2 regions of the Pseudomonas sp. B22129 genome follow, and region 1 is predicted to be linked to the other one. Evidence: predicted binding sites of a transcription regulator. Region 1 holds the regulator's gene; the other holds the start of a gene.
What was found. Region 1 encodes FliA, which starts transcription of late flagellar genes. Its sites were predicted from a motif close to CTAAAGTTTNNNNNNNNNNNGCCGNTAA; they were not measured.
Positions count from the first base shown of each region.

Region 2: the regulator FliA is predicted to act here: its motif matches at 3,614-3,641, upstream of flgM (flagellar biosynthesis anti-sigma factor FlgM).

Region 1 is NZ_CP162592.1:3,328,471-3,339,206, reverse strand. It holds gene AB4P94_RS15375 (ParA family protein) at 1-8, opposite strand, end outside; gene motD (flagellar motor protein MotD) at 59-946, opposite strand; gene AB4P94_RS15365 (flagellar motor protein) at 1,164-1,904, opposite strand; gene AB4P94_RS15360 (chemotaxis response regulator protein-glutamate methylesterase) at 1,904-3,025, opposite strand; gene AB4P94_RS15355 (chemotaxis protein CheA) at 3,073-5,268, opposite strand; gene AB4P94_RS15350 (protein phosphatase CheZ) at 5,280-6,068, opposite strand; gene AB4P94_RS15345 (chemotaxis response regulator CheY) at 6,087-6,461, opposite strand; gene fliA (RNA polymerase sigma factor FliA) at 6,630-7,370, opposite strand; gene fleN (flagellar synthesis regulator FleN) at 7,367-8,200, opposite strand; gene flhF (flagellar biosynthesis protein FlhF) at 8,305-9,621, opposite strand; gene flhA (flagellar biosynthesis protein FlhA) at 9,633-10,736, opposite strand, start outside.
Region 2 is NZ_CP162592.1:2,972,095-2,982,830, forward strand. It holds gene AB4P94_RS13680 (MFS transporter) at 438-1,823, shown strand; gene AB4P94_RS13685 (flagellar brake protein) at 1,886-2,635, opposite strand; gene AB4P94_RS13690 (flagella synthesis protein FlgN) at 2,731-3,201, opposite strand; gene flgM (flagellar biosynthesis anti-sigma factor FlgM) at 3,250-3,576, opposite strand; gene flgA (flagellar basal body P-ring formation chaperone FlgA) at 3,719-4,483, opposite strand; gene AB4P94_RS13705 (chemotaxis protein CheV) at 4,575-5,507, shown strand; gene cheR (protein-glutamate O-methyltransferase CheR) at 5,551-6,378, shown strand; gene AB4P94_RS13715 (hypothetical protein) at 6,453-7,235, opposite strand; gene flgB (flagellar basal body rod protein FlgB) at 7,555-7,962, shown strand; gene flgC (flagellar basal body rod protein FlgC) at 7,966-8,409, shown strand; gene flgD (flagellar hook assembly protein FlgD) at 8,426-9,157, shown strand; gene flgE (flagellar hook protein FlgE) at 9,189-10,499, shown strand.

The sequences.
Region 1 (10,736 bases):
ACTCTCATTCGGTTGGTTCCTCCCGGCAGGCATTGGCGCGACCGAGACAGTGCATAAGTTATTGAGCCGGTGACGGAGAATTGACGGCACTCTGACGAACCGACGGCTTAACGGTTGGCGGTGCAGTTTGTGTGCCAGCCCGCTTCAACGCCGCATCCGGCGTTGCATTCGCCGTGCCGGTGCCGGTCAGGCTGCGGCGTACATCCAGGTTACGCGAGACCACCAGCACCACGCGACGGTTGCGCGCGCGGCCCTCAGCGGTGGCGTTATTGGCCACCGGCTGGAATTCACCATAGCCCACCGACGCCAGGCGCCCGGGGTTTACGCCCTGCATGGCAAGCATGCGCACAATGCTCGCGGCACGCGCCGAAGACAATTCCCAGTTGGTCGGGTACTGCGCGGTACTGATCGGGAAATTGTCGGTAAAGCCTTCTACGTGCACCGGGTTTTCAAACGGTTTGAGGATCGCCGCCACCTTGTCGATGATGGTGAACGCCTGATCGCTCGGCATCGCATCGGCACTGGCGAACAGCAGGCTGGAGTTCAACTCGATCTCCACCCACAGCTCATTGCCTCGCACGGTCATCTGGTTGGACTTGATCAGGTCACCAAACGCGGCGCTGATGTCATCGGCGATGCTTTTCAGCGGGTCGCTGGTGCCACCGATGCCGGCGGCGGTTTCGTCGCTGTCGTTGACCAGCGGCTTGGCCGGGGTCACGGTCTTGGGCCGCTCGTCACCGATCGGGATGGGTTTGAGCGCGCGGTCGGTATCGTTGAACACGCCCACCAACGCTTGGGAAATGATCTTGTACTTGCCTTCGTTGATCGACGAGATGGAGTACATCACCACGAAAAACGCGAACAGCAACGTGATGAAGTCCGCGTAGGACACCAGCCAGCGCTCGTGGTTGACGTGCTCTTCAGGCTCGCGACGGCGACGGCTCATAGAACCTCCCCCCATTTTTGGGCGTAGTGCCCACTGTGGTGAGCGAGCTTGTTGTGGCGAGCGAGCTTGCTCGCGCTGGGGTGCGAAGCGCCCCCAACGAACTCACCACCGCTCTCCTGCCGAAACCGGGTCGCCTGTTTTGGGGCTGCTGCGCAGCCCAGCGCGAGCAAGCTCGCTCGCCACAACAGCGCAGTTCGCCACAATTCGATACCCATCATCAATCCATGAAGCCCTGAAGCTTCAATTCGATGGAGCGCGGGTTCTCACCCTCGGCAATCGACAAAATGCCCTCGAGCAACATCTCGCGGTAACGCGACTGGCGCATCGCAATCGACTTCAACTTGCTGGCCACCGGCAACAGCAGCAGGTTGGCACTGGCCACGCCGTAGATCGTCGCGACGAAGGCCACCGCAATGCCGCTGCCCAACTGCGACGGATCGCCGAGGTTGCCCATCACGTGGATCAAACCCATCACCGCACCGATGATGCCGATGGTCGGCGCATAGCCGCCCATGCTTTCAAAGACTTTGGCAGCGTTGATGTCGCGGCTTTCCTGGGTATAAAAGTCGACTTCCAGGATGCTGCGAATCGCTTCCGGCTCCGCGCCGTCCACCAGCAACTGCAGGCCTTTGCGCGCGTAGCTGTCGGGTTCGGCATCGGCCACGCCTTCCAGGCCCAGCAGGCCTTCCTTGCGCGCGGTGAGGCTCCAGTTGACCACGCGGTCGATGCCGCCGGGCAAATCCACGCGCGGCGGGAAAATGATCCACACCAGAATCTGCATGGCGCGCTTGAAGGAGCTCAAGGGCGACTGCAACAGCGCAGCGCCCACGGTGCCGCCGATTACGATCAGCGCTGCCGGGCCGTTGGCCAGCGCACCGAGGTGGCCGCCTTCGAGGTAGTTGCCGCCAATGATCGCGACAAACGCCATGATGATGCCGATCAGGCTCAATACATCCATCAGAGGCAGGCCTCCACCAGATGTTTGCCGATGTCGTCCAGGCTGTACACGGCGTCGGCCAGGTCAGCCTTGACGATGGCCATGGGCATGCCATAGATCACACAGCTGGCTTCGTCCTGGGCCCAGATCGCGCTGCCGCCCTGCTTGAGCAGGCGCGCGCCTTCACGGCCATCAGCGCCCATGCCGGTGAGCACCACCGCCAGAACTTTGTCGCCGTAGGACTTGGCCGCCGAACCAAAGGTGATATCCACGCACGGCTTGTAGTTCAGGCGTTCATCGCCGGGCAGGATTTTGATCGCCCCACGGCCATCCACCATCATCTGCTTGCCACCCGGGGCCAGCAACGCCAGGCCAGGGCGCAGGATGTCGCCGTCCTCGGCCTCTTTGACGCTGATGCGGCACAGCTTGTCCAACCGCTCGGCGAAAGCCTTGGTGAACGCGGCAGGCATGTGCTGCACCAAGACGATGGGCGCAGGGAAGTTGGCCGGCAATTGGGTCAGCACGCGTTGCAGGGCCACCGGGCCGCCGGTGGAAGTACCGATAGCCACCAGTTTGTAGGCTTTGCGTTTGGGCGCGGGGGAATGCCCGCTCGGCGCTGGCGCACGAACCGGCGCCACCGCCGGGCGGGCCACCGGTGCAGGTGCCGGGCGCGCAAACGACGACGTGGTCGGTGCCGGCGCCGCGACGGGCGCTGGCGCCGGTGTGCTGAACAGGCTGCGACGGTTACTGCGCGAAATGCTGTGCACCTTCTCGCACAGCATCTGCTTGACCTTCTCGGGGTTGCGCGAGATGTCTTCGAAATTCTTCGGCAGGAAGTCCACCGCACCCGCGTCCAGCGCATCCAGGGTCACCCGGGCGCCTTCATGGGTCAGCGAGGAGAACATCAACACCGGAGTCGGACAGCGCTGCATGATGTGCCGCACGGCCGTGATGCCATCCATCATCGGCATCTCGTAGTCCATGGTGATCACGTCAGGCTTCAACGCAATGGCTTGATCAATCGCCTCTTTGCCGTTGGTGGCCGTACCGACCACCTGAATCGTTGGGTCGGCGGAAAGAATTTCCGAGACGCGGCGGCGGAAGAAACCCGAATCGTCCACCACCAGGACCTTGACTGCCATAAACACTCCGTTAGGCGGGGCGGGCAAACCGCCCTACCCCACCAGAATCAAATACGCCGAGCGGCGTAACGCTTGAGCATGCTCGGGACGTCGAGAATCAGCGCGATCCGGCCGTCACCGGTGATGGTCGCACCCGACATGCCCGGGGTTCCCTGCAGCATTTTGCCCAAAGGCTTGATGACCACTTCTTCCTGGCCCACCAGTTGATCGACCACAAAGCCGATACGCTGGGTGCCCACGGAAAGAATCACCACATGGCCTTCGCGCTGCTCTTCATGCTTGGCCGATGCCACCAGCCAGCGCTTGAGGTAGAACAGTGGCAACGCCTTGTCGCGCACGATCACCACTTCCTGGCCGTCCACCACGTTGGTGCGCGACAGGTCGAGGTGGAAGATTTCGTTGACGTTGACCAGCGGGAAAGCGAATGCCTGGTTGCCCAGCATCACCATCAGGGTCGGCATGATCGCCAGGGTCAACGGCACCTTGATCACGATCTTGGAGCCCTGGCCCTTGGTCGAGTAGATATTGATCGAGCCGTTGAGCTGGCTGATCTTGGTCTTTACCACGTCCATGCCGACGCCACGGCCGGACACGTCGGAAATCTCGGTCTTGGTCGAGAAGCCCGGGGCGAAGATCAGGTTGTAGCACTCGGTGTCGGTCAGGCGGTCGGCGGCGTCCTTGTCCATCACGCCACGCTTGACCGCGATATTGCGCAAAATTGCCGGGTCCATGCCTTTGCCGTCGTCAGTAATCGACAGCAGGATATGGTCGCCTTCTTGCTCGGCGGCCAGAATCACCTTGCCGTTGCGCGATTTGCCCGACGCTTCGCGTTCTTCCGGGGTTTCCACGCCGTGGTCGACGGCGTTGCGCACCAAGTGGACCAGCGGGTCGGCCAGGGCCTCGACCAGGTTTTTGTCGAGGTCGGTTTCTTCACCCACCAGTTCCAGGTTGATTTCTTTCTTGAGCTGGCGTGCCAGGTCGCGAACCAACCGTGGGAAGCGGCCGAAGACTTTCTTGATCGGCTGCATCCGGGTTTTCATCACCGCGGTTTGCAGGTCGGCGGTGACCACATCGAGGTTCGACACGGCCTTTTGCATGGCTTCGTCGCCGCTGTTCAGGCCCAGGCGCACCAGGCGGTTACGCACCAGCACCAGTTCGCCGACCATGTTCATGATGTCGTCCAGGCGTGCGGTATCAACGCGCACGGTGGTTTCGGCTTCACTGGCCGGTTTTTCGGCCACCGGTGCAGCAGCTGCACGCGCCGCAGCGGGGGCCGCAGCAGGTGCCGGGGCTGGCTTGGCGGCCACTGGCGCGGCGGCTTTGGCGGCGACCGGTGCTGGCGTGGCAACCGCAGCCGCCGGGGCCACTTCGGTGAACTTGCCTTTGCCGTGCAATTCGTCGAGCAGGGCTTCGAATTCGTGATCGGTGATCAACCCGTCGCCGGCAGGTGCAGGCGCAGAGCTGGCCGCCGGCGCGGCGGCGGTGGCTGCAACTTCCGGCAAGGCTTCGGCCACAAACGTGCCTTTGCCGTGCAGTTGGTCGAGCAATGCTTCGAATTCGTCGTCGGTAATGTCGGTGTTGGCCGAAGCGGCAGGCGCTTCGGTGGCTGCGGCAGGGGCCACGGCGTCAGCCGCGAACTGGCCTTTGCCATGCAGCTGGTCGAGCAGGGATTCAAATTCTGCGTCGGTAATGTCTTCGCTGGTCGGCGCAGCAACCGGCGCACGCGGCGCTTCAGCTTCGGCCTTGACCGCGCTGAGGGAGTTGAGCAGCTGTTCGAACTCGCTGTCGGTCACATCCGGCTCGGCTTCCACCACCGGCGCGGGGGCTGCAACGGCAACCGGCGTCGAGGTGTCGGCGGGTTCTGCCAGGCGCGCCAGGGCGGCCAGCAGTTCCGGGGTAGCCGCGGTGATCGGGGCACGTTCGCGCACTTCGCTGAACATGCCGTTGACTGCATCCAGTGCTTCGAGAATCACGTCCATCAATTCCGAATCAACGTGGCGCTCACCCTTGCGCAGGATGTCGAACACGTTCTCGGCGATGTGGCAGCACTCCACCAGCTCATGGAGCTGGAGGAAGCCGGCGCCCCCTTTTACAGTGTGAAAACCGCGAAAAATTGCATTGAGCAGGTTCGCATCATCCGGTCGGCTTTCCAGCTCGACCAGTTGCTCGGACAACTGCTCTAAAATTTCGCCGGCCTCTACAAGGAAATCCTGAAGGATTTCTTCATCGGCGCCGAAGCTCATGTGGGTGCTCCTTAGAAGCCTAAACTGGACAACAAATCGTCTACGTCGTCTTGCCCGGATACAACGTCTTCACGTTTATCGGCATGAATCTGCGGACCTTCACCCTTGGCGAGATGTTTTTTTGGATCTTTTTCCGAGAGGATCGCCGCGCGGTCATGTTCAATACCGGCAAAACGATCGACCTGGCCAGCCATGAGCACCAGTTTGAGCAAATTGCTTTCCACTTCGGTGACCAGTTGGGTCACGCGTTTGATCACCTGACCGGTGAGGTCCTGGTAATCCTGGGCCAGCAGAATGTCGTTGAGGTTGCTGGAAACCGTGCGGTTTTCCTGCTCGCTGCGCGACAGAAAACTGTCGACCCGACGCGCCAGCTCACGAAACTCTTCAGCGCCCACTTCCCGACGCATGAAGCGGCCCCAGTCAACACTCAGGGCCTGGGCTTCGTTGGCCATACCGTTGACCAGCGGCGTGGCGTTTTCCACCAGGTCCATGGTGCGGTTGGCCGCCGCTTCAGTCAGCCTGACCACATAGGACAGGCGTTCGGTCGCGTCGGTGATTTGCGAAATCTCTTCGGCCTGGGGCATATGCGGGTCAATCTGGAAATTGACGATCGCACTGTGCAGCTCGCGTGTGAGCTTGCCCACTTCCTGATACAGGCCGCGGTCACGGGTCTGGTTGAGCTCATGGATCAACTGCACCGCGTCGCCGAACTGGCCTTTTTCAAGGCTTTCAACCAACTGGTGAGCATGCTTTTTCAGGGTCGACTCAAAGTCTCCCTGTGACGTTTCGTTATGCTCCATAGCGCCCCCGTGGCAGCATCAATGACCGATGCGTTCGAAGATTTTTTCGATCTTCTCTTTCAGTGCCAGCGCCGTGAACGGCTTGACCACGTAACCGTTGACCCCGGCTTGGGCGGCTTCAATGATCTGTTCACGCTTGGCTTCAGCGGTCACCATCAGCACAGGCAGGCTGCGCAGCTTTTCATCCGCACGCACGTGGCGCAGCAGGTCGATACCGGTCATGCCCGGCATGTTCCAGTCGGTTACCAGAAAGTCGATGCTCCCGCTGTTGAGGATCGGAATCGCCGTAATGCCGTCATCCGCCTCGACCGTGTTGGTGAACCCAAGGTCACGCAACAGGTTTTTTATGATCCGCCGCATCGTTGAGAAGTCATCAACGATGAGGATTTTCATGTTCTTGTCCAATTCGACCTCCAAGCAGTCTTAAACGCGCCCAGCACCTGGACGCGCCATTTCAATCAACAGGCGTTACACAAAAAGGACTGCCCAGGGCACCACGGAACTGATCCGCGAAAACGTGAAGCCTTCGCGGTAGCGTCTGCAGTGTCCCCACACTGCCTGTCAGCGCGCGCGCCACTCTCCCAATCGTCCCCGCAAGCGGGCTGCGCACTGGCTATGCAGCTGGCTGACACGCGATTCGCTGACCCCCAGGACCTCACCGATTTCCTTGAGGTTCAGCTCTTCGTCGTAGTACAGCGCCAGCACCAGTCGCTCACGCTCCGGCAAATTGGCAATCGCCTCCGCCAACGCCCCCTGGAAACGTTCATCTTCCAGGTCGCGCGACGGTTCGAGATGTGCACTCGCGCCGTCCTCGTGCAGCCCTTCGTGTTCGCCGTCCTGCAACAGGTCGTCGAAACTGAACAGGCGGCTGCCCAAGGTATCGTTCAAAATCCCGTAGTAATCGTCGAGACTCAATTGGAGTTCGGCCGCAACTTCATGATCTTTAGCGTCACGGCCGGTTTTTGCTTCAATTGCGCGAATCGCGTCACTGACCATTCGCGTGTTGCGGTGTACCGAACGCGGCGCCCAATCCCCTTTACGCACTTCATCGAGCATCGCGCCACGGATGCGGATACCCGCATATGTCTCGAAACTCGCACCCTTGCTCGCGTCGTATTTGGTCGACACTTCGAGCAGGCCGATCATGCCGGCCTGGATCAGGTCTTCCACCTGCACGCTGGCGGGCAGGCGTGCCAGCAAGTGATAGGCAATGCGCTTGACCAGGGGCGCATAGCGCTCGATCAGTTCGCCCTGGCTGTCACGTGCCGACTTTTTGTAAAGGTTGTAGCCGCTGGATGTCATAGCACCGGTCCTGCGCTCGTCTGATGCACCAAACGCTCGACGAAAAACTCCAGATGCCCCCGCGGGTTGGCAGGCAACGGCCAGGTATCGACCTTCTGGGCAATGGCCTTGAACGCCAGTGCGCACTTCGAACGAGGGAACGCTTCATAGACCGCACGCTGCTTTTGCACGGCCTTGCGCACACACTCGTCATACGGAACTGCGCCGACGTATTGTAAGGCGACATCGAGGAAGCGATCCGTGACCTTGGTCAACTTGGCGAACAGGTTGCGCCCTTCCTGCGGGCTTTGGGCCATGTTGGCCAGCACACGGAAGCGGTTCATGCCGTAGTCACGGTTAAGCAGTTTGATCAGGGCGTAAGCGTCGGTGATCGAGGTGGGTTCATCGCACACCACCAGCAACACTTCCTGCGCCGCGCGCACGAAGCTGACCACGGACTCGCCGATCCCGGCGGCGGTGTCGATCACCAGCACGTCGAGGTTGTCGCCGATATCGCTGAATGCCTGAATCAGGCCGGCATGCTGCGCCGGGCTCAGGTGCACCATGCTCTGGGTGCCCGACGCCGCCGGCACGATGCGAATGCCGCCTGGCCCCTGCAGCAGCACATCGCGCAGCTCACAGCGGCCTTCGATCACATCGGCGAGGGTGTGTTTGGGTGTCAGCCCCAGCAAAACGTCGACGTTCGCCAACCCCAGGTCAGCATCCAGCAGCATGACGCGACGGCCAAGCTCTGCCAGGGCCAGGGACAAATTCACTGACACGTTAGTTTTCCCGACGCCACCTTTGCCGCCGGTCACCGCGATCACCTGTACGGGATGCATGCTGCCCATTTTATTTCTTTACCTTGTCTTGCTTAGACGCAGGCTACATGGCTTGGCCGCGTGAATCGCTTGCAGACCATCGATGTAGATACTTTTCACGGTGTTCACTGCCCTCAACCGACCCGTTTTGCCGGGTTGTGGTAAAGGTCCGCGAACATGTCAGCCATCGCTTCCTCGCTAGGCTCTTCTTGCATTTGCACACTGACGGCACGGCTGACCAACTGATGACGGCGCGGCAGATGCAGATCATCCGGAATCCGCGGGCCGTCAGTCAGGTAAGCAACCGGTAATTCATGGCTGATCGCCAGGCTCAACACTTCACCCAGGCTCGCGGTTTCGTCGAGCTTGGTCAGGATGCAACCGGCCAGGCCGCAGCGCTTGTAGCTGTGGTACGCAGCGGTAAGAACCTGTTTCTGGCTAGTGGTTGCAAGCACCAGGTAATTCTTTGATTTGATGCCACGCCCGGCCAGGCTTTCCAGTTGCATGCGCAAGGCCGGGTCGCTGGCTTGCAGGCCGGCGGTATCGATCAGCACCACGCGTTTGCGCAGCAGCGGGTCGAGGGCATTGGCCAGGGACTGGCCCGGGTCGACGTGGGTCACCGGCACGTTGAGGATACGGCCCAGGGTCTTGAGCTGTTCCTGAGCGCCGATGCGGTAGCTGTCCATGCTCACCAGCGCGATATTCTGCGCGCCGTATTTAAGCACGTAACGCGCGGCCAGCTTGGCCAGGGTGGTGGTCTTGCCCATGCCGGCGGGGCCGACCATGGCGATTACACCGCCCTCTTCCAGGGGTTCGATTTCCGGGGTGACGATCATGCGCGCCAAGTGGGCCAGCAGCATACGCCAGGCCTGGCGCGGCTCTTCAACTTCGGCGGTGAGCGCCAGCAGGTCGCGGGACAATGGGCCGGACAGGCCGATCCGTTGCAGGCGGCGCCACAGGTTGGCTTGTGCAGGCTTGCTGCCTTGCAGCTGGGTCCACGCCAGCGAGCCAAGCTGCACTTCCAGCAGTTCGCGCAACCCGTTGAGTTCAAAGCGCATCGAATCGAACACGCGCTGGTCAACCGCAGCGGCCGGGGCTGGCGCAGCAGGACGTGGCGGTTCTTTGAACGTTGGCTCGACCAAAGGCTCGGACGCCGTCAGCGGCAGCCCGGCGAACAATTGGCGATTGGTGGTGGCATCGCTGTCGCCGCGCATGCTCAGTTCAGCCTGGGCCGAGACAATGCGCGAAGCGGTCTTGCGCAGCTCGTCTTCGAGCTCCATGTTCGGCACGCGCGGCGCCAAGGCCTGGGGCGTGTAATCCAGGGCAGCCGTCAGCTCGACACCGCCGGCAATGCGGCGGTTTCCGATAATCGCGGCATCGGCGCCCAGCTCATCACGTACCAGTTTCATGGCCTGACGCATATCGGCGGCGAAAAAACGCTTAACTTGCATAACCCACTACCTCAGCCGTTGGGCCCTACTGTCGCGACGATAGTCACTTGCTTGTTGTCAGGAATTTCCTGATAAGCCAAAACGTGCAAATTCGGAACTGCCAGGCGACCAAACCGCGACAACATCGCTCGAACCGGGCCTGCCACCAGCAGAATCACCGGGTGGCCCGCCATTTCCTGACGCTGAGCGGCTTCGATCAACGAACGCTGCAGTTTTTCAGCCATGCTTGGTTCCAGCAGAACGCCCTCTTCCTGGCCAAGCCCGGCCTTCTGAATACTGTTGAGCAATATTTGTTCCAACCTTGGCTCCAGGGTGATCACAGGCAGCTCAGACTCAACGCCTACAATGCTTTGCACGATGGCGCGGGACAAGCCGACACGCACCGCAGCCACCAGAGCGGCAGTATCTTGACTCTTGGCGGCATTGTTGGCGATGGCCTCGGCAATGCTGCGGATGTCGCGCACGGGCACCTGCTCGGCCAGCAAGGCTTGCAACACCTTGAGCAATTGCGACAGCGACAGCACGCCCGGCACCAGTTCTTCGGCCAGTTTTGGCGAGGCCTTGGCCAGCAAACCCATCAATTGCTGGACTTCCTCGTGGCCGATCAGCTCGTGGGAGTGCTTGTACAGAATCTGGTTGAGGTGGGTGGCGACCACCGTGCTGGCGTCCACCACGGTGTAACCGAGGGACTGCGCCTGGCTGCGCTGGCTGACTTCGATCCACACCGCTTCCAGGCCGAAAGCCGGATCTTTGGCGGTAATGCCATTAAGCGTACCGAACACCTGGCCGGGGTTGATCGCCAGCTCGCGGTCCGGGTAGATCTCGGCTTCGGCCAGGATCACGCCCATCAGCGTCAGGCGATAGGCGCTGGGCGCCAGGTCGAGATTGTCGCGGATATGCACGGTGGGCATCAGGAAACCCAGGTCCTGCGACAGTTTTTTGCGCACGCCCTTGATCCGCGCGAGCAGTTGGCCACCCTGGTTGCGGTCCACCAGCGGAATCAGGCGGTAGCCCACTTCCAGGCCGATCATGTCGATCGGGGTCACGTCATCCCAGCCCAACTCCTTGGTTTCCTGGGCACGGGCCGGAGACGGCAGCAAATCCTGCTGGCGGGC
Region 2 (10,736 bases), 360 kb from region 1:
GTTCGTCCGTGACAGCAGGGTGGCAGCAAAACGCACTATACCGCTCGATGTTCACGGACTCAATGGGACTAAAAGGCCCAGTAATACTAGGCTTGTGGCTGTGCCTGCTGGGTCGAAATTGACCCTCCTAAGGGGAAGGTTGGCCGTTCGAACCGGCCCTGGGACACCAGATTCAAAGCCCCGCTCGGATTCGTCTGGCGGGGCTTTTTTGTGACTGGCTTTTAAACACCGGTCGAACCTTACCGACGATAGAGGTTCACAGCCGGTGCGGCATTTATTTCTCTTGCCCTGTGTACCTCGCACACGGCCAGGCAACGTCTGAGCTATTAGCAAAATATTCCCCGGAAACAGCGAATACCGCCTGTCCGTACGCGGTAACCCCGGACTATCATTCCGATAGCCCTGTCTCTCACTGCAAGGAGCCGCTCGGAACGCCGATGCGCCAGATCTGGAAATCTTTTCGAGCCCTTTATTTCGCCTCCCTGATGATGCTGATCGGCTCCGGTCTGCTCAGCACCTACCTGGCCTTGCGCCTGGCGGCTGACCATGTCGACAGCCTGTGGGTCGGCGCATTGATGGCGGCCAACTACTTCGGCCTGGTGCTGGGCGGCAAGATCGGCCATCGCTTGATCGCCCGGGTCGGGCATATCCGCGCTTACGCCACCTGCGCCGGGATCGTCGGTGCGGCGGTGCTGGGGCATGGCCTGATCAACTGGCTACCCGCCTGGATCGTGTTGCGGATGGTGGTGGGCCTGGGGATGATGTGCCAGTACATGGTCATCGAGAGCTGGCTGAATGAGCAGGCCGACGCCAAGCAGCGTGGCGTGGTGTTCAGCGGCTACATGATTGCGTCTTATCTGGGGCTGGTGCTGGGGCAGCTGATTCTGGTCATGCACCCGGAACTCGGCCTTGAATTGCTGATGCTGGTTGCACTGTGTTTCGCGCTCTGCCTGGTGCCGGTCGCGATGACCCGGCGCATTCACCCGGCGCCGTTGCACCCTGCGCCGATGGAACCGCGCTTCTTTATCAAGCGTGTGCCGCAGTCGTTGAGCACTGTGTTGGGGGCGGGTGTGATCGTGGGCTCTTTCTACGGTTTGGCGCCGCTGTATGCCTCCCAGCAAGGGCTGACGACTGAGCAAGTCGGTTTGTTCATGGGGTGCTGCATTTTTGCCGGCCTGTTGGTGCAGTGGCCGTTGGGGTGGTTGTCGGATCGCTACGACCGTGCGTTGTTGATTCGCAGTTTTGCCCTGTGCCTGGCGGTGGCGGCCTTGCCGTTGGCGATCATGACCCAGGTGCCACTGGAGGTGCTCTTTGTGGCCGGGTTCTTGTGCTCGCTGGTGCAGTTCTGCCTTTACCCGTTGGCCGTGGCATTTTCCAATGACCACGTGGAAGGTGATCGCCGAGTCTCGCTGACGGCCATGTTGCTGGTGACCTACGGTATCGGCGCGAGCGTCGGGCCGTTGCTGGCGGGCGTGGCAATGAAGCTGTTCGGCAGCCATATGTTGTATGCGTTTTTCAGCCTGTGCGCGTTGATTCTGGTGTGGCGTATCCGGCCGAAGGCGGTCACCAACCTGCATCAGGTAGACGATGCGCCGCTGCATCACGTGGCGATGCCGGACAGTATGTCCAGTTCGCCGCTGGTCGCCTGCCTCGATCCGCGGGTAGATGAGGCTGTAGTGCAAGAGCAGATGCAAAGTCCCGTGCCGGATGCGGCCCCGGAAACGGATCCGCAAGCCCCAATGGATGAGCCGCCCTTCGTAGGCCCGCCGGCGCCGCCGGACCCGGACGACCACCCTCACGACTTGAGCAGGGCGCGCCCCTGAAAGCAAAAACGGGCAGAACCCATCAGGTTCTGCCCGTTTTTTTTGGTCGCGACCTTTAAGGCTTAAAGATCGTCGTCCTTGTCGAAGCGCCGCGCTTCGCGTTGCAACTGGTACACAAACCGCTCCACCTGGCGCTGCACCAGGCCGCTCATGTTGTGGAAGCGTACACCGGCGAAGGTGGTGTTGATCTTCTCTTCGAAGTGCAGGTAACGCAGCTCGACGGACGTGGTCATGCTGCCGAAGGGCAGGGCGGCGATAAAGCGGTCGTAGACTTGGCCCAGTTGCAGGCGCTCGGAGATTTCGCCTTCAAAGCGCAATTTGCAGCCGGTGGCGGAGATGTCGAGCAGCTTGCCGCTGATCGGTGCCTTGAGCTTTTCACCACCCAATTCGATGCTGACCAGTTGTGCCAGCTTCAGCGCGGCGCGAAAGGCATTGCGACGCTGATGGTAAACCACCTCGTCGGGCATGCTGCCGGTGTAAATGCGGTGGCCGTCTTTTTCGCTGATGGCCAGGCTGCCGTTGCTTTCCCAGGCGACCCGCACACCGTCATGAAAGCCTTCGATGCGAAAGGGCTCGCCATTTTCCAGGTAGCGCTCGCCATCACGGGGAATCATTTCGTCCAGGGCCAGCGTCTTGCTGTCCCGGTCAACGTCCACCAGATAACTTTGGAAGCGCTGGCTGCGTTCGTGGAAAGTGATGATCAGTGGATCATGGCTTTCTTGCAGCATCCGCAATGTGCTGGCGATTTCCAGAGGCGTGGTGAGCACCTTGGGTGGCTGCGGAGCATCTTCCGCATTAAGGGCGTTGAACACGGTTCTTCCATCTCCAGACAAAATACGACTACACGCAAGAACCGGCATTTTGCCAGTATGTAGCGCGCCTTGGATAGGTGCGCTTTGAACCGGCGTCAGGCTTGGCTGCGGGTGCTGGGTTTGACCAGGCGTGAAGTGGAGCCTTGGGCGTTATAGAGGGCCGGAGGCTCTCCGCCGTGGAGTATACGCAACTGGTTGGCGGTCGTGGCTTGCTGAAGCTGGATCGACTGACCGTTGAGCAGGTTGGCTTCCTGGCACTGGGTGAGCAATTGGTTGAGTGCGGCGCTCTGCGTCAGCAACTGATCACCGACCGAGGAGTGGCTGGCCAGTTGGGCGAGGCCGTCGTGGTCTGCCGGCAAGCCGAGGCTGACAAGAATCTCGCTGCGCTTCTTGCCATGCTGCTCCAGCAGCACGATCAGTGACTGCTTGCGCGCCAGGATTTCTTCCAGCAAGCGCATGTCCCGGCCATAGAGTGCCAGGGATTCTTCTTTGAGCAGCTCGAGCAAATGTTGCGTCGGCGCCAGATCATCAATGATCAGTTGAAGCAAATGTTCGTCGTGGTGCATGGCTGGCCTTGGGTTTTAAGCGTCCAAAAGCCCTGCGCAGGCCTTTGCCTAGCGCTCGGCTTCGAAGTTAAGCAGCTTGCTGGCTACACGGTTGCTGTCGACTTTATAGCTGCCATCGGCGATTGCCTGTTTCAACTCGGCCACGCGGGCTTTATTGACAACCGGCTGGTCGCGCAGCGAGTCAGTGACCTTCTGCAACTGTTGAGCCTCATTGCTCAGGTGTACGGATTCCCCGCTTTGGCTGGCGCCGGCCTGTTCTGTCTTGGCCGCAGGTGCTGGCTGGGACTTGGCTTCAACGCTGTCCTTGGCCCCGCTGGTGCGCGTATTGCCCGGCAAAGCCTGGGAATTATTCAAACGACTGAAATCGATGACCATGATAAAAAAACCTCTGGGTATTTGGACGCTTGCCATGTTTTCGGCCATACCCGGACAAACTTTAGGCTCGATTGACAATAAACCTGTACGCGCGAACGTCTGGCGCACAGTGTAGGAAAAGCGGGCGTCCTGTGCCAGTAAACTATAAAGCCACCTCGACCTGCCCCGGCGCGGTCACCTGCGCCTTGATCACACGGTTGGAGTTGAGGTTCTTGACCCTGATCTGTTCGCTCATGCCGCCATTGGACAAGGCCTCGCCCGGCATCTTTACCGTCAGCGCACCGCTGCTGGCGGAAATCACCACCTGGTCGCCCTTGCGAATCACCTCGGCCTGCTCCAGATGAACCAGGGTAATCACTTGATCGGTCACCATCGGGCGGGTCAATTTCTGCCCAACCGCCTGGTCAACGGACGTGAGGTAGCCCTGGCTGATCAGGCTGATGTCCCGTTCACGCAGGGCGACGTCGCCGAAACCGATAATGCCGGTGCGTTTCAACGGCCGTGTCACCACCACCACATCACGGAACAGCTTGACCTGCGCCGGCACGAAGACCGTCCAGGGGGAGGCGCCTTCGCAGCGCACTTTTACCGTCACGCGGCCAATGGGCTGGGCAGGGCTTTCCAGGCTGGCTGTCAATTCCTTGTCGCACATGGGCATGCGCAGGCGCGGGTCCAGCTGGCTGACCTGGATTTCATAACGGCCCGGGGTCTGGGTGGTCGCCAGATAATCTTCTACAGTGAACTCAAGAAAGCCCTGAGTGACGCCGATAAGGAGATCAGGCAAGGTGACGTTGTCTGCGCGGGCCGTGGCGCCCAGCCCCAAGGCGAGCAGCGTCAGCAGTACACAGAGCTGTCTGTAATACCGTGCAAGGCCTGGGCGTCGGGAAACTGTCGTTTTAATATCCATGACCAACCAGATAGCAAAGCTCGTGCCGTTTAGAGTCAGCGGTGCGCTGCCCTGCAAGTATCGCCAAAGGTTTTAGCGTAGGAGTAAAGGCATGGCAGGTGTAATGGATTCAGTAAACCAGCGCACACAGCTGGTAGGGCAGAACCGCCTGGAGTTGTTGTTGTTCCGCCTGGACGGCAAGCAGCTGTATGGCATCAATGTGTTTAAAGTGCGGGAAGTGTTGCAGTGTCCCAAGCTGACTATCCTGCCCAAATCCAGCCCTGTGGTGTGTGGCGTGGCCAACATCCGTGGCGCGACCATTCCGATTCTTGATCTGGCGATGGCCACCGGCTCTGCGGGTTTGCAGGACCGCGAGAACCCGTTCGTGATCATTACCGAGTACAACACCAAGACCCAGGGGTTCCTGGTGCGCTCGGTGGAGCGCATCGTCAACATGAACTGGGAAGAGATCCATCCGCCGCCCAAGGGCACCGGGCGCGATCACTACCTCACGGCGGTGACGCGGGTCGACAACCAGTTGGTGGAAATCATCGACGTGGAGAAAATCCTCGCCGAAGTGGCGCCGACCTCGGAAACCATCTCGGTCGGCGTGGTGGACGCCGAAACCGCGCACAAGGCGGTATCGTTACGGGTGTTGACCGTTGACGACTCCTCGGTGGCCCGCAAGCAAGTGACCCGCTGCCTGCAAACCGTGGGCGTCGATGTGGTCGCCCTCAATGACGGCCGCCAGGCGTTGGATTACCTGCGCAAGCTGGTGGATGAAGGCAAGAAGCCTGAAGAAGAATTCCTGATGATGATCTCCGACATTGAAATGCCGGAAATGGACGGTTACACCCTCACGGCCGAGATACGTAACGATCCACGCATGCAAAAATTGCATATCATCCTGCATACTTCGTTGTCAGGTGTTTTCAATCAGGCGATGGTCAAGAAAGTCGGTGCCGATGACTTTCTGGCCAAATTCCGTCCTGATGACCTGGCATCCCGGGTAGTCGACCGGATCAAGGCAGCAGATCACGGCTAAGGGGATTTCCCCTGGCGGTCACACGATTTAAGAGGCGGTATCATTGTCTACGGGTAATTTGGATTTCGAACAGTTCCGGGTCTTCCTGGAAAAAGCCTGTGGCATATTGCTCGGTGAAAACAAGCAGTACCTGGTATCCAGCCGTCTCAATAAACTGATGGAACAGCAGGGCATCAAATCCCTGGGGGAGCTGGTGCAGCGTATCCAGGGCCAGCCGCGCAGCGGGCTCAAGGAAATGGTGGTCGATGCCATGACCACCAACGAAACCTTGTGGTTTCGCGATACCTACCCCTTTGAGGTGCTAAAGAGCAAAGTGCTGCCCGAGGCGATCAAGGCCGCACCGGGCCAGCGCCTGCGTATCTGGTCGGCGGCGTGTTCGTCGGGGCAGGAACCGTATTCGATTTCGATGTCCATCGATGAGTTCGAGCGGACCAACATGGGCCAGTTAAAGGCCGGCGCGCAAATCGTCGCCACCGACTTGTCCGGCACCATGCTCACCAACTGCAAGACCGGCGAGTACGACAGCCTGGCCCTGGGCCGCGGTTTGTCCCAGGAGCGCCTGCAGCGTTACTTCGACCCGAAAGGGGCGGGGCGTTGGGCGGTCAAGGCACCGATCAAGAGCCGGGTGGAGTTTCGCTCCTTCAACCTGCTCGACAGCTATGCCAGCCTGGGCAAGTTCGACATGGTGTTCTGCCGCAACGTGCTGATCTACTTTTCGGCCGAAGTGAAGAAAGACATCCTGCTGCGCATCCACGGCACACTCAAGCGGGGTGGCTATCTGTTCCTCGGCGCTTCCGAAGCGCTCAATGGTCTGCCGGATCATTACCAGATGGTGCAATGCAGCCCTGGCATCATTTATCAGGCCAAGTGACAGGTGATTGAGCAAAAAAACGGGAGGCCCTTGGGCTTCCCGTTTTTTTTACGCAAATTATCGACAGCTTATGTTCAGGGCCTGGCCGTCATGCGAATGTTGCCCAGGGAGAGACGGTGAACGCCGTTAGGCACCGCCTTATTGAAAATACCTAGCCGTACATCGCCTGTGAGCGGGGCAATGAAGCTGCCGGTGCCGGTTTGCGGCCGGACTTGAGTGATGTTCTGTACGTCCGGCCCGATCTGGGTGCCATTCATCGTCATGTAAAGGATCGAGCCATCGCTGGTAGCCGCGCCTCCGATGACATCAAAACTGCAGTCATACGTACGCCCGGCGATCACCGGCACAGGCCGGGAAATGATGTGGGCGCTGGTAGCCTGGCTGTTTGGAAGGTCGACGACCACGCTGGAATTGATAATGTGCAGTATCCCTCCCACGTAAGGCCCTTGCGGTACCCAGCCTTGAAAGGTGCCGTCGTTGAAATTCCATACTGTGGGTGCAGGCGGGACAACGATGGGGCGCGAGTTGATGCTTACTCTCGCGGTGGGTGCCGGGGTGATCAGCCGTCCACGCCTTATCTGCAGCAGCAAACTGACAATCGTTCCGGTACTGGCTTCAACAAACCTCCTGGGTATAAGGAGTTCCTGCCCGGGAGCATCTTGAGCAACATCAAAGCTTTGGTTGTACTCGCCACCGAGAACGGTGCTGCTCAGCGTCAAATAGATTCGGTCCGCACGCTCGACCGGAAAATCCAGTGCCAGCCTGGCAGAGGGGCCAACGATACTGTTGGTATTAAGGTTCGGAATGGGGGCGGTCGAATCTTGATCGATAAATCTGGGTGGCAAAGGAGTTAGCATTTTTCTTGCCTCTGTATTTCGCGCGAAGGGGGCTGCCTCATCAGGCGTCCCTTGTGGCAGGTATCGCAACTGTCAAAAATAACAGTGCCGATGAACGGCCCGGAATGTTCGCTTCCCTCACTTGCCTCCTGCCTCTATCGCATAAAGCGGCAACCCCCATTGCCGCTTTACTGGCGCCACGCGGAAACCGGTTGCCGCTTTTCTGGCATTGCCGCCGGCAAAACCCTCGCAAACCCTTGAGTTACGGGGCTTGAATAAACTGGCATGGGCCTTGCTATAACCCTGTTACGAAAAGCAGGTCAGCCTAAAGGTTTCCGCCATGAGCATCAGCTTCGATAAAGCGCTCGGTATCCACGAACAAGCCCTGGGCTTTCGCGCCCAGCGTGCTGAAGTCCTGGCCAACAACATTGCCAACGCCGATACCCCGAACTACAAGGCTCGGGACCTGGACTTCTCCGCCGTGCTCACCGCCCAGCAGGACAAGACCAAAAACGGCACCTTCGCCTTGAACATGACCAACAGCCGTCATATCGAAGCGCAAGGCCTGAGCAGTGGTGACGAGTCGCTGCTGTATCGCACGCCGATGCAGCCGTCGATCGACCAGAACACCGTCGACGCCCAGCTGGAGCAATCGGCTTACGCCGAAAACTCGGTGAACTTCCAGGCCAGCTTCACCCTGCTCAACAGCAAATTCAAAGGGCTGATGTCAGCCCTGCGTGGAGAGTAAGCCATGTCCTTAGCCAGTGTTTTCAATATTGCCGGCAGCGGCATGAGCGCCCAGACCACGCGCCTGAACACCGTCGCCAGTAACATCGCCAACGCCGAGACCGTGTCGTCGAGCATCGACCAGACCTACCGCGCCCGTCACCCGGTGTTCGCCACCATGTTCCAGGGCGGCCAGAGCGGCGGCAGCGATTCGCTGTTCCAGAACCAGGACGCCGCAGGCCAGGGCGTGCAGGTGCTCGGCGTGGTGGAAGACCAGAGCAACCTGGAAGCCCGCTACGAGCCTAACCACCCGGCCGCGAACGAAAAGGGCTACGTGTACTACCCGAACGTCAACGTGGTCGAGGAAATGGCTGACATGATCTCCGCCAGCCGCTCGTTCCAGACCAACGCGGAAATGATGAACACCGCCAAAACCATGATGCAGAAGGTCCTGACCCTGGGTCAGTGATAAGGGGCGCCAAATAATGGCCATTGTTGATACCACGTCTACACCCAACACGCCGGTCCAGGACCTGTTCAATTCCAAGGTCAAGACCTCGACGGATAACAGCAACCTTGGCGATGCGGCCAAGGCTGCGACGGGTAACCAGTCGCTGGGCAAGGACGCGTTCCTGCAACTGCTGGTGACCCAGCTGAAAAACCAGAACCCGCTGTCGCCTCAGGACAACGGCGCGTTCGTGGCGCAACTGGCGCAGTTCAGCAGCCTGGAAGGGATCAACACCCTGAACGACTCGGTGAATGCGATCTCCAGCAACTTCAGCTCCTCGCAAGCGCTGCAGGCGTCGTCGCTGGTAGGCCGTTCGATCATCACCCAGACCGACAAGGCGATGGTCGACACCAGCAAGAGCATGACCGGCTCGGTCGCGGTGACGGCGGCGACGGGCAACGTCTCGGTGAAAATCACTGACAAAGACGGCAACGTGGTGCGCACGATCGACATGGGTGCCCAGAGCGCCGGCGATGCCAGCTTTATCTGGGATGGCAAGACCGACAAGGGTGACGTCGCCCCCGCCGGGACTTACACCTTCGCGGCCACCACCAAGAATGACAAAGGCGACTCGGTTGCCTTGGCAACTTCGCTGCCGGCAACGGTCACCAGCGTGACGTTGAGCAAGACCGGCGGCGAAATGCTGCTCAACCTTGCAGGCGGCATGGGCAGCGTCAAGCTGTCGCAAATTCAGACTATCGGTACATAGAGCCGGCTAAATACGGCAGAAGGAGAGAAACATGTCTTTTAACATCGGCCTTAGCGGCCTCTATGCGGCCAACAAACAACTGGACGTGACCGGCAACAACATCGCCAACGTCGCGACCACCGGTTTCAAGTCGTCCCGTGCCGAATTCTCGGACATTTACGCGGCGTCCAAACTGGGCACCGGCCAGAACAGCGTCGGCAACGGCGTAAACCTGGCGGCCGTGTCCCAGCAGTTCACCCAGGGTGACGTCAATAACACCGGCGGTATTCTGGACATGGCGATCCAGGGCGGCGGCTTCTTCGTTCAGAAGGGCAGCGACGGTTCGCTGGAATATACCCGCAGCGGCTCGTTCCGTTCAGACAAGGACGGCTACATCACCAACAACACCGGCACCTCGCGCCTGCAAGGTTACGCCGCGGATGCCGATGGCAACATCCAGAAGGGTGGCCTGGTCGACCTGCAACTGAACCTGGCGAACCTGCCGCCCAAGGCGTCCACTAAAGTGGACTCCACGAGTAACCTGAACTCGTCTTCGCCGGTGATCGATCAGACGGCCAAGCCGTTCGACCCAACGGACACCAGTACCTTCACCACTCAATACCCCACAACCTTGTACGACACTCAAGGTAACGCACATCCGATGGTGCAGTACCTGGTCAAGACGGATTCCAATACCTGGAAGTCCTACACCTTGATCGACGGGCGCAACCCCGATGGTTCGAAGCCAACCGGCACGGGCTCCACGCCTCCGGTGGCCTCGACATTGAGCTTTGACGGTTCCGGCAAGCTGACCGGGATTGTCACCGGCACAACCTCCAGCACCACCCTGCAACTGACTGGCTGGGTGCCGGGCACCGTGACCAACGGCGTATGGACCAAAAACGGTGCGGACGCCAACCCGGGTGGCATCGCCATCAACATGGCCAACATCACCCAGTACAACTCGGCGACCTATCGCAACCCGCCGGTCACCGATGGCTATGCTACCGGCCAGATCACAGGCCTGAAAATCGACGGCAGCGGCGTACTGTTCGCCACCTTCAGCAACCAGCAGAGCAAGGCCATCGGCCAGATCTCCCTGGCCAGCTTCAACAACGAACAGGGGCTGCAGCCCAATGGCGGCACCACCTGGAAGGAAACCTTCGCGTCGGGCCAGCCGGGCTATGATGCCCCGCAATCCGGCACCCTGGGCGCCATCGTGGCCAACTCCCTGGAGAACTCCAACGTCAACCTGACCAACGAGCTGGTGGACCTGATCAAGGCTCAGAGCAACTACCAGGCGAACGCCAAGACCATCTCCACCCAGAGCACCATCATGCAGACCATCATTCAGATGACGTGATGCGGTAGTGCTCTACAAGAAGCCCCTCTTGCGAGGGGCTTTTTTGTGGGCGTTTATTGAAGGCCTTGTAGTGAGCGGGCTTGCCCCGCGCTGGGTGGCGAAGCCGCCCCAACCAGAACGCCGTGGTGTTTCGGACAGAACGAGGCGCCTGGTTTTGGGGCGGCTTCGCCACCCAGCGCGGGGCAAGCCCGCTCACTACAGGTAAGCCTGTAGGCAAAAGAAAACCCCCGGCAAACC